2 regions of the Ferribacterium limneticum genome follow, and region 2 is predicted to be linked to the other one. Evidence: riboswitches for the same ligand, from Rfam matches in the RefSeq annotation. Region 2 holds a riboswitch; the other holds the start of a gene.
The links. A riboswitch is a leader RNA that binds a small molecule or an ion and turns the genes downstream of it on or off. The one in region 2 is predicted to bind S-adenosylhomocysteine.
Positions count from the first base shown of each region.

Region 1 (6,032 bases), 140 kb from region 2:
TCAGCCTGGTCCGTGTCCGTGAAAATGCCGAGTCGATTGCCCTGTACCGTGGTGAAGCCCAGGAGCTGCAACAGGTCAGGCAGCGTTTTGCCGCAGCCTTCAAGAATTTCAAGCGCCTGATCCGCAGCCAGATGGGGCTCAATTTCTTCCAGCACGCCTATGGCCTGATGACCATCGTGCTGCCCAGCGCCATCATCGCTTCACGGGTGCTTTCCGGTGAGCTTGAGGTTGGCCGGGCGATCCAGGCGGCTGGTGCTTTCGCGGCGATTCTCAGTGCCTTTTCGTTGATCGTCGAAAACTTCGAGAGCCTGAGCCGCTTCGCGGCCGGCATCGAGCGCCTCGATGCGCTGGCCCGCTTCCTGCCCGGCCATCCAGCCGGCTTTGCCCGCAAGGAAAGCACCATTCTGTCGGTGGATGCGCCCCATCTGACCCTGGAAAACCTGACGCTGCAGACGCCGAATTACGAGCGGACACTGATCCGTGATCTGTCGCTGGCGGTCAAGCCGGGCGCGGGACTGATGATTGTCGGCGAAAGCGGCAGCGGAAAGAGTTCGCTGCTGCGCGCCATCGCCGGCATCTGGTACGCCGGCAGCGGCACCATCTACCGGCCGCAGCCGAACGACATCCTGTTCCTGCCCCAGCAGCCCTACATGCTGCTCGGCACCCTGCGCAGCCAGCTGCTTTACCCGCACAAGGAACGCTCGATTGCCGATGCACAACTGCTGAAAGTACTGGAAAAGGTCAACCTGCCCGATCTGGCCAATCGTTTTGGCGGACTGGATGTCGAAATGGACTGGCAGAAGGTGCTGTCCGTCGGCGAGCAGCAGCGCCTGGCTTTTGCCCGCATCCTGATCACCAAGCCCCGCTTCGCCATCCTCGACGAAGCGACCAGCGCGCTGGACAACGCCAACGAGGATGCCCTCTATCGGCTGCTGCAGGAAATGAACACGACCCTGGTCAGCGTCACCCATCGTCCGGCCATTCTCAAGTACCACCAGCAGGTACTGGAGCTGACCGGCAATAGCGCCTGGTTGTCTTATCCGGCCGCTGACTATTGCTTCAAGGCTGAGCGCGACGAGCCTTAGCCCGGCGCGCTCCATCCATTACAGCAAGGGGGCCAGCCAGTACTCGGCGTCCTTGATCGACATGCCCTTGCGCATCGCCCAATCCTCCAGCTGATCGCGGCCGATCTTCGGAATGGCGAAGTAGGTCGCGGCCGGGTGAGCGATATAGAAGCCGGAGACAGCGGCGGCCGGTGTCATGGCGCAGGATTCCGTCAGGTGCATGCCGGCGTTGGCCGGGGCATCGAGCAGGGCGAACAGCTCGCGCTTGGCGGTGTGATCCGGACAGGCCGGGTAGCCGGGGGCGGGGCGGATCCCTTTGTATTGCTCGGCGATCAGCTCGGTATTGGTGAAGGCTTCATCGCTGGCGTAGCCCCAATACTGGGTGCGAATTTGCAGATGCAGCCATTCCGCGCAGGCTTCGGCCAGACGGTCGGCCAGCGACTTGAGCATGATGGCCGAGTAGTCATCATGGGCGGCTTCGAAAGCGGCGACCCGCTCTTCGATACGGTGGCCGGCGGTGACGGCAAAGGCGCCAACGTAATCGTTGTCACCGACAAAATCGGCCAGCGCCGTGTTGAAACGGCCCTTCGGCTGCTTGTGTTGCTGACGCAGGCCGACCCAGCGCGTCAGCTCGGTGGTCCGGCTTTCGTCGCTGTAGATGATGATGTCTTCGTTCTCGGCTTTGGCCGGGTAAAGGCCGAAGACGGCGCGGGCCGACAGCCAGTTCTCGCTGATGATCTTGCCCAGCATTTCCTTGGCATCGGCGTACAGCTGACGTGCCGTTTCGCCGACCGTTTCATTTTCGAGAATGGCCGGATAGCGACCGGCCAGATCCCAGCTCTGGAAGAAAGGCGTCCAGTCGATCAGCAGCGACAGATCGCTCAAGCTCGGGTTGAGGGTTTGCAGGCCGAGTTTTTTGGGCTTGACCGGCGTAAAGGGCTGGTTCCAGGTGAAACGGTTGGCCCGGGCTTCTTCCAGCGTGACCAGCGTGGCGCCCTTGCGGCCTGAATGTTCGGCCCGAACCGCCTCGTATTCGGCGACGATTTCAGCCATGTAGCCATCGCGTTGATCGGTGGACAGCAGCTTGGTGGCGACGCCGACGGCCCGCGAGGCATCCGGTACGTAAACGACTGCGCCCTCGGTGTTGGGGGCGATCTTGATCGCGGTATGGGCACGGCTGGTCGTCGCGCCGCCGATCAACAGCGGCTGCTTCATGTTCAGTCGCTGCATTTCGCTGGCGACGTGGGCCATTTCCTCCAGCGAAGGGGTGATCAGGCCGGACAGGCCGATGATGTCCACGCGATGTTCGAGCGCTGCCTTCAGGATGTTGTCGCAACTGACCATGACGCCGAGGTCGACCACGTCGTAGCCGTTGCAGCCGAGCACGACGCCGACGATGTTCTTGCCGATGTCGTGCACGTCGCCCTTGACCGTGGCCATCAGGATCTTGCCTTTGCTGCCCAGCCCGGTGCGGGTCTTTTCTGCCTCAATGTAGGGCAGCAGGTGGGCGACCGCCTGTTTCATGACGCGGGCTGATTTGACGACCTGCGGCAGGAACATCTTGCCGGCGCCGAACAGGTCACCGACATGGTTCATGCCGTTCATCAGCGGGCCTTCGATGACGGAAAGCGGTGGCTTGCCTTCGGCTTCAAGCTGGGCGCGCACTTCCTCGGTGTCGGCGACGACGAAGTCGGTGATGCCCTTGATCAGCGCGTGTTCCAGACGTTTTTCGACCGACTGTTCACGCCAGCTCAGATCGGGGCCGGTGTCCTTGGCCTTGCCTTCCTTGACCGTCTGGGCGAAATCAACCAGCGCTTCCCCGGCGTTCGGGTTGCGGTTGAGCACCACGTCCTCGACCTTCTGGCGCAGCTCCGGCTCCAGATCATCGTAGATGCCGAGCATGCCGGCATTGACGATACCCATGGTCATGCCGTTCTTGATCGCGTGGTAGAGGAAGACGGTGTGGATCGCCTCACGCACCGGGTCGTTGCCGCGGAAGCTGAACGAGACGTTGGAAACACCGCCGGAAATGTGGGCGTGCGGCAGGTTTTGCTTGATCCAGCGGACGGATTCGATGAAATCGACGGCGTAGTTGTCATGCTCCGGGATGCCGGTGGCGATGGCGAAAATGTTCGGGTCGAAGATGATGTCTTCGGCCGGGAAACCGATGCTCAGCAGCAGCTCGTAGGCGCGCTTCGAAATCTCGGTCTTGCGGGCAAAGGTGTCGGCCTGGCCCTTCTCGTCGAAGGCCATGACAATGACCGCAGCACCGTAGCGGCGGGCCAGTTTGGCCTGTTCGATGAACTTGGCTTCGCCTTCCTTCATCGAGATCGAATTGACGATGCCCTTGCCCTGAATGCACTTGAGCCCGGCTTCGATGACTTCCCATTTCGACGAGTCGATCATGATCGGCACGCGCGAAATGTCTGGTTCCGAAGCAATCAGCTTGAGGAACTTGTCCATGGCGGCCAGCGAATCGAGCATCGCCTCGTCCATGTTGATGTCGATGATCTGGGCGCCGTTCTCGACCTGCTGGCGGGCGACGGCCAAGGCATCGTCGAAACGGCCTTCGAGAATCATGCGGGCGAAGGCCTTGGAGCCGGTGACGTTGGTCCGCTCGCCAACGTTTACATAGAGCGAACCGGGCGTGACGTTGAAGGCTTCCAGGCCGGACAGGCGCAGCGCCGGTTCGATGGCGGGGCGCTGACGCGGGGCAACCGAGGCAACACGTTGGGCGATGGCCTTGATGTGCTCCGGCGAAGTGCCGCAGCAGCCGCCGACGATATTGACGATGCCGCTCTTCGCCCAGCTTTCGATTTCGTCGGCCAGCATGTCGGCCGTTTCGTCGTAACCGCCAAAGGCATTCGGCAGGCCGGCATTGGGGTGGGCCGAGACGTAGCAGTCGCAGACTCGGGACAGTTCCTCGACATACTGGCGCAGTTCCTTGGCGCCGAGCGCGCAGTTCAGGCCGAAACTGACCGGCTGGACGTGGCGCAGCGAATTCCAGAAGGCCTCGGCGGTCTGGCCGGACAGGGTGCGGCCGGAAGCGTCGGTAATCGTGCCGGAAATCATCACCGGCCAGCGGCGCTTGGCGATGTCGAAAAACTTTTCGATGGCGAACAGCGCCGCCTTGGCGTTCAGCGTGTCGAACACCGTCTCGACGAGCAGGATGTCGGCGCCGCCTTCAACTAGGCCGGTGATGGCTTCGACGTAGTTGGATACCAGTTCGTCGAAGGTCACATTGCGATAGCCCGGGTCATTGACGTCCGGCGAGATCGACGCGGTGCGGCTGGTCGGGCCGAGCACGCCGGCGACGAAGCGCGGCTTGGCCGGGTTGGCAGTGGTGAACTCGTCACACAATTGGCGGGCCAGCTTGGCGCCTTCGAAATTCAGTTCGTAGACCAGTTCCGACAGGTTGTAGTCGGCCTGCGATACGGCGGTCGAATTGAAGGTACAGGTTTCGAGAATGTCGGCGCCGGCTTCCAGGTACTCGCGGTGGATGCCGCCGATGATGCCGGGCTGCGTCAGCACCAGCAGGTCGTTGTTGCCCTTGAGGTCGTGCGGGTGATCCTTGAAGCGCTCACCCCGGTAATCGCCCTCCTGCAGGCCGTGCCGCTGGATCATGGTGCCCATGGCGCCGTCGAGGACGAGCAGGCGTTGCTGGAGCAGGGAAGAGAGTTCGGCGGTACGGTTGGGCTGCATGGATCACCTCGGCAAAGCGAAATTGCACCGGGGACGCCGCAAATGACAAACGGCGTCGCAAACCGGCTTGATATTTCAGGGTTTGCGAGCGCCGTTGAACATTGCCGAGCCTGGCCCCGTGTATCCATGAAAAAGCATGGAGAGGGTCGCAGCGCTCCTCGGCAGAAGCGTTAGTTTACCGGGGGCGGGTCAGGCTGCCAAGGGCATTGATTTATTTAGCCTTTCACCGCGACGCGCTTGGAGGTCTTCTTGACGCCGCCGTGGCCGGTGTCGAAATGCACCATGAAGTAGGTTTCGTCCATCGGTGGCATGCCCTCGATGCGCCATTCCCAGACCTCCTCGCGCAAGTTGTCGAAGACGACTTTCGAACCCGGCGCGCCGAGCAGGCGGCGGATGTCGTCCTTGCTCATGCCTTCGCGGACCTTGGCGTAGTTGGTGTCATTCAGGACCTGTTCGAGCTTGCTGACGACATGATCCTGGCCGAAAGTGATCATGTAGCAGCTGCTGCCGTTCGGCTGGCGGGCGTATTCCCAGGTTGCCGTGCCGTCATCGTTCCAGTGGATGAAGCCGGGTTCGCCCATGCGGCTACGCACTTCGGCCTGGGTCGTGATCCCGGGTTTGATTTCCTGCAGGTTGAAATAGTCGCAGGCGGGCAGGGCAGCGGCCACGATGGCGGTGGCAGCGGTGGAAATCCAGGCGGGTAGTTTCATGCGGGCTCCAAGGCGAGGCGGCAAGGCAGTTTACGCTTTCCCAAGCTTGCTTTCATAATATCGGACTCCTCTAATTTTCGGATATGCCGATGCAGCACCTCGATCCCCTTGCCGCACACGCTTTCCTGCAGCATGAGCCGCAAGCCGTGTTGGTCGATTGCCGGACGGAAATCGAGCATATGTACGTCGGTCACCCGGCCGGCGCCGAGCATGTCGCGTGGCAGGAGGGGCCGGACTGGGAAATCGATCCGGAATTCGCCGACAAGGTGAGGCGTCTGGTGAGCGCCGACCTGGCGCGGCCGGTGCTGCTTATTTGTCGCAGTGGTCATCGCTCGCTGCATGCCGCAGAAGCGCTTGAGGCAGCGGGTTTTACCAATGTGATCAACGTGCTTGAAGGCTTCGAAGGGCCGCTTGATGATGATTATCATCGTGGCACACTGGGTGGCTGGCGCTTCCGCGGCCTACCTTGGTACCAGTCGTAGCCGCTGGTGAAGCAGGGCGGCGAGGCCGCCGATCAACATCAATCCGGCCATGCCGAGTGAGAGCGTCAGCGTCG
Region 1 is NZ_CP075191.1:57,442-63,473, forward strand. It holds gene KI617_RS00250 (ABC transporter ATP-binding protein/permease) at 1-1,085, shown strand, start outside; gene metH (methionine synthase) at 1,104-4,766, opposite strand; S-adenosyl-L-homocysteine riboswitch at 4,846-4,932, opposite strand; gene bamE (outer membrane protein assembly factor BamE domain-containing protein) at 4,982-5,476, opposite strand; gene KI617_RS00265 (rhodanese-like domain-containing protein) at 5,566-5,958, shown strand; gene KI617_RS00270 (multidrug effflux MFS transporter) at 5,938-6,032, opposite strand, start outside.
Region 1: another riboswitch for S-adenosylhomocysteine. It lies ahead of metH (methionine synthase); the one in region 2 lies ahead of ahcY (adenosylhomocysteinase).

Region 2 (6,032 bases):
AAAGGAGGAAGACATCACGTAGGACGGATGGCCTGTGCCGCAGCCGAGGTTCACCAGGCGACCCTTGGCGAGCAGGATGATGCGTTTGCCGTCCGGGAAGATGACGTGGTCGACTTGCGGCTTGATCTCTTCCCACTGGTACTTCTCGATCGAAGCGACGTCAATTTCGTTGTCGAAGTGACCGATGTTGCAGACGATGGCGTTGTTCTTCATCGCGACCATGTGGTCATGGGTGATGACGTGGAAGTTGCCGGTCGTGGTGACGAAGATGTCGGCCTTGTCGGCGGCGTACTCCATGGTCACCACGCGGTAGCCTTCCATGGCAGCCTGCAGGGCGCAGATCGGGTCAATTTCGGTAACCCAGACCTGAGCCGACAAGGCGCGCATGGCCTGGGCGGAGCCCTTGCCCACATCGCCGTAACCCGCGATCACGGCGATCTTGCCGGCGATCATCACGTCGGTGGCGCGCTTGATGCCATCGACCAGCGATTCGCGGCAGCCGTACAGGTTGTCGAACTTGGACTTGGTCACCGAGTCATTGACGTTGATGCCCGGGAACTTGAGTTCGCCGCGCTGGTGCATCTGGTACAGGCGATGGACGCCGGTGGTGGTTTCTTCGGTGACGCCCTTGATCTGGGCCAGGCGCACGGAGTACCAGGTCGGATCGACGGCCAGCTTGGCCTTGATGGCGGCGAAGAGGATGGTTTCTTCTTCGGAGCCCGGCTTGGCCAGCAGGGAGATGTCCTTCTCGGCACGGGCGCCGAGGTGCAGCAGCAGGGTGGCATCGCCGCCGTCGTCGAGGATCATGTTCGAGTAGCCGCCGTCGGCCCATTCGAAGATGCGGTGGGTGTAATCCCAGTAATCGACCAGAGTTTCGCCCTTGACCGCGAAGACCGGGATGTTCTGCGCGGCAATGGCGGCCGCGGCGTGGTCCTGGGTCGAGAAGATGTTGCACGAGGCCCAGCGGACTTCGGCGCCGAGCGCGGTCAGCGTCTCGATCAGCACGGCGGTCTGGATGGTCATGTGCAGCGAACCGGTGATGCGGGCGCCCTTGAGCGGCTGGGTCTTCGCGAATTCTTCGCGAATGGCCATCAGGCCCGGCATTTCGGTTTCAGCAATGAGGATTTCCTTGCGACCCCAGTCGGCAAGGGAAAGATCGGCAATGACGTAGTCTTTGAATTCAGCCACAGTAAGCTCCTAAATAACTGTGACGGGGAGGGGAATAACGGCGTTGTTGCTCACCGGCGGCCCCCTGCGCCCGGCAGGGTTGATCAGTGAGCGCCGTTTTAAACCGAGCCTGGGAGGAATCTCCTGCAGCGCCCCTCGGTAGGTTGCGGATTATAAATGTCTTTTCAGACCTTGTCGCCAGCCCAATAGCGGTCGACATCCTTGATGCCCCACTTGGCGGCATCTTCGCGACCGGCAATTTTCTCGGGGCTGCGGGCAATGTCGATGAGTTCCGGCTTGATATAGGCCTGCGATTTGGTCGAAAAGAATACTTTGATCTTTGGTTTGAGCAGCGATTGCTCGCCCTGTTCGACGACGACGCCGAGTTTGCCCGAGGCGAGGCGAACCAGTGAGCCAATTGGATAGATTCCCAAACTTTTAACGAAGGCCTGAAAAACGGCGGGGTCGAAATGCCCCTTCCATTCGGCCATTCGCTTGATCGACTCGGCCGGATCCCAGCCAGCCTTGTACGGGCGGTTGGAGGTGACTGCGTCGTAAACGTCGCAAACGGCCCCCATCTTGGCGAACAGGCTCATGGTCTCGCCATTCAGTTCCTTGGGGTAACCGCTGCCATCAACCTTTTCATGGTGGTGCAGGCAGACATCCCTGGTCATCTCGCTGATGCCGCTACCCTCCAGCAAAAGCTTGTAGCCTTCTGCGGGGTGAGTCTTGACCAGATCGAATTCCTCGTCGGTCAGCTTGCCCGGCTTGTTCAATATCTCAAGCGGGATCATCGCCTTGCCAAGGTCATGCAACAGGCCGGCCATTCCGGCATCGCGGACTTGTTGCTCATCGAGGCCGAGTTGGCGGGCGAGGGCGATCATCAGGGCGCAGACGGCCACCGAATGCATGAAGGTATAGTCGTCCGCCGTTTTCAGGCGGGCCAGGCTGATCAGGGCGCCCGGATTGCGCATGACCGAATTGGAAATTTCCTCGACCAGCGGCGCGGCGGCTTCGGCCTCAATGGCCCTTCCCATGCGCGCTTCCTGGAACATCGAAACGACGGCTTCCTTGCCTTTGGCGCAAATCTTGGCGGCGCGTTTTACTTCGTCGTTGAACGAAGCCTTTTCCTGCACAACGGGCGGTGGTTCGGGAATTTCCTCTGCGCTGACGACTTCCTTCGCACCGGCAAAATCCCCCGTTTCTACGTCGGTGCCTTTGGAAGCGTCGATCCAGACTTCCCTGATCGAGCTTTCCATGATCAGGCACAGGTCGTTTGGATCGGTCAGGACGAACTTGGTCCGCCAGAACGGATGATCCAGCCAGGCGCCGCAGAAAGCCTGGAGGTGCATGCCGAGCGTCAGTTTTTCGACTGGGATTTTCTTCAACATATTTCGCAATTCTAACAAAAAGGGGGCTGCGCGCCCCCTTGTTTAATGCGAAGAAATGTAGGGTTTACAGACCGGCATCGCTCTTCAGCAGATTGGCGCGATCGGTGGCTTCCCAGGTGAATTCCGGCTCGTCGCGGCCGAAGTGGCCGTAGGCGGCGGTCTTCTGGTAGATCGGACGGAGCAGGTCGAGCATGTTGACGATGCCCTTCGGACGCAGGTCGAAGTGCTTGCGAACCAGTGCAGTCAGAGTTTCGTTGTTGACCTTGCCGGTGCCGTAGGTCTCGACCATGATCGAAGTCGGCTCGGCGACGCCGATGGCGTAGGAAACCTGGACCAGGCAGCGCGAGGCGAGGCCGGCGGCAACGATGTTCTTGGCGACGTAGCGGGTGGCGTAGGCGGCCGAACGGTCTACCTTGGAGGGATCCTTGCCGGAGAAGGCGCCGCCACCGTGCGGTGCGGCACCGCCGTAGGTGTCGACGATGATCTTGCGGCCGGTCAGGCCGCAGTCGCCCTGCGGGCCGCCGACGACGAAGCGGCCGGTCGGGTTGACCAGATACTTGATGTCGCCCTTGATCAACTCCTTCGGCAGTACCGGCTTGATGATCTGCTCAATGGTGGCTTCGCGCAGGTCTTCCAGGCTGATGTCCGGCGAATGCTGGGTGGACAGCACGACGGTATCGATCGAGTGCGGTTTGCCATCAACGTAGCGGATGGTGACCTGCGACTTGGCATCCGGGCGGGCCCACGGCAGGCGGCCATCCTTGCGCAGCATGGCTTGGCGCTCGACCATGCGGTGCGACAGATAGATCGGCAGCGGCATCAGCGACGGGGTTTCGTCACAAGCGTAGCCGAACATCAGGCCCTGGTCGCCGGCGCCCTGGCCGAGGTTGTCGTCGTAGGCGGCATTGACGCCCTGGGCGATGTCCGGGCTCTGCTTGTCGTAGGCGACGAGCACGGCGCAGCCCTTGTAGTCGATGCCATATTCGGTGTTGTCGTAGCCGATGCGCTTGATGGTGTCGCGGGCAACCTGGATGTAGTCGACGTTGGCGTTGGTGGTGATTTCACCGGCCAGCACGACTAGGCCGGTGTTGCACAGGGTCTCGGCGGCAACGCGGGAATGCTTGTCCTGAGCCAGGATGGCGTCGAGGATGGCGTCGGAAATCTGATCGGCAACCTTGTCGGGATGGCCTTCGCCGACAGATTCCGAAGTGAAGAGGTAATCGCTCATGGAATGCTCCAATGGTCCTTTGATCCGGCGTTACCAGCTTCGGACCATGAGCAGGTGACGCTTTAGCAGAATTTATTAGTCGCCCCGCAAGTTGTCTGTTTAACTCGGCGAACGGATAATATTAAACTTTTCTCAGGGGGATTCAACCCCCGGGGCGTCATGGTTTTTATTTTTCGCGTTTTTTCCTTATTGCCGCTGGGCTTGCTGCATGCGTTGGGCGGCGGGGTCGGCCGCCTGATTTACTGGCTTTCACCGACCTATCGGCGTCATCTGCAGGAAAATCTGGCGCAGGCCGGCATAGCCCCGGCCTTGCGTGGGCGGGTGGCGGCCGAAACCGGCAAGCAGATGATCGAGCTGGCGCGCATCTGGATGCGTCCGCTTGAAGAGGCGGTGCCGCTGGTCGCCGAGGTCGTCGGATGGGAACATGTCGCGGCAGCACGGCAGGCTGGCAAGGGAATCGTGTTTCTGACGCCGCACCTCGGCTGTTTCGAGATTACGGCCCAGTACCTCTCGTCTTTTGGCGACATCACCGTGCTATATCGTGCCCCCAAGTCGGCCTCGGCTCAGGAGTTGATCCTGATGGGGCGTAAACGTGAGCACCTGCACCTCGCGCCGGCCGATCTGTCCGGGGTTCGGGCGCTGATCAAGGCGCTGAAGAAGGGCGAGATGGTCGGCATGCTGCCGGACCAGGCGCCCAAGACCGGCGAAGGCGTCTGGCTGAAGTTTTTCGGGCGCTATGCCTACACCATGACCCTGGCGGCACGCCTGACCGAAACTGGCGCAGCCTCGCTGCTGACCTGGGGCGAGCGCCTTCCTGGCGGGCGCGGTTACCGTGTTCATTTTCAGCCGCCGCAAACCGCTTTAACGGGTTCGACCGTCGAACGCGCACAGCAGATCAATACCGAAATCGAGGCCTTGATTCGTCAATGTCCAACCCAGTACCTGTGGGGCTACAACCGATACAAGCGACCGGGTGGCGCTGAATTGCCGCCGGCGGAGTGAGCTTTGAAGATCTTCCTTACCTACCTCCTCGTTGGTTTTCTCTGGCTGCTGCATTGGCTGCCCTTGCCGGTTTTGCGAGACTTGGGCTGGGGCTTGGGGCGTCTGCTGTATGCCTTGGGGCGTGAGCGGCGGCGTGTTGCGCTGACCAATCTGCGTCTGTGTTTTCCGGAGAAAAGTGAAGTCGAGCGCGAAGAACTGGCGCGTCGGCATTTCGTCTCCTTTGCCCGGGCTGTGCTTGATCGTACGCTGGGTTGGTGGGCCTCGAAGGAACGACTGGAGCGCATCATCCGTATCCATGGTGTCGAACACCTGACCGATCCGGAAGGCCGGCCGGTGATCCTGCTGTCACCGCATTTTGTCGGGCTGGATGCCGGCGCAACCCGTATTTCGATGTACGTCGTCGGCTGCAGCGTCTTTTCCAACCAGAAGAATCCGGTGTTGAACAAGCTGCTTTATGATGGGCGGATGCGATTCAATGAGGCAGTACTGCTGTCACGGCAGGATGGCATGCGCAAGATCGTCAAGGCGATGAAGGACGGACATCAGTTCTATTACCTGCCGGACATGGATTTCGGCCCGAAGGAGTCGATCTTCGTGCCTTTCTTCGGCGTTCAGGCAGCAACGATTCCCGCTCTGTCGCGGCTGGTTCGCCTGACCGGCGCTCGCGTCGTGGCCTGCATTACCCGTCAGGTGCCGGACGGCTACGAGGTCGAAGTGATGCCCGCCTGGGAGAATTTTCCCGGCGAGAGTGTTGAAGCCGATACCGAATTCATGAACAAATTTATCGAAAGCCAGGTGCTGCGCATGCCGGAGCAGTATTTCTGGTTGCATAAACGCTTCAAAACCCGGCCACCCGGAGAACAGAGGTTTTATAAATGAACAGCAGCCTGAAAGTGGAAATCCGCCCCGTGACGCCGCCCGATGTGCCGGCAATCGCGGCCCTCGCTCGCGAAATCTGGCAGGCGACCTATCCTGGCATCATCACCCAGGAACAGATCGATTTTATGCTCGAACAGCGCTACGGCCATGAGCGCTTGTACGACGACCTGGAAGACTTGCATAAGTGGTTGGATCAGGCTTTCCACGGGGAGCGTCGCGTTGGTTTCGCGTTCAGCGAAATCTACAAGGACGAATTCAAGCTCGACAAGCTCTACATTCACCCGGATGTGCAGCGCCAGGGCGTTGGTGGTCAGTTGATCGCCCACGTCGCCGAGCGGGCGAAAAAGCAGGGCTACCCTTGCGTC
Region 2 is NZ_CP075191.1:201,436-207,467, forward strand. It holds gene ahcY (adenosylhomocysteinase) at 1-1,188, opposite strand, end outside; S-adenosyl-L-homocysteine riboswitch at 1,270-1,331, opposite strand; gene KI617_RS00990 (HD-GYP domain-containing protein) at 1,353-2,558, opposite strand; gene metK (methionine adenosyltransferase) at 2,623-3,786, opposite strand; gene KI617_RS01000 (lysophospholipid acyltransferase family protein) at 3,946-4,788, shown strand; gene KI617_RS01005 (lysophospholipid acyltransferase family protein) at 4,792-5,667, shown strand; gene KI617_RS01010 (GNAT family N-acetyltransferase) at 5,664-6,032, shown strand, end outside.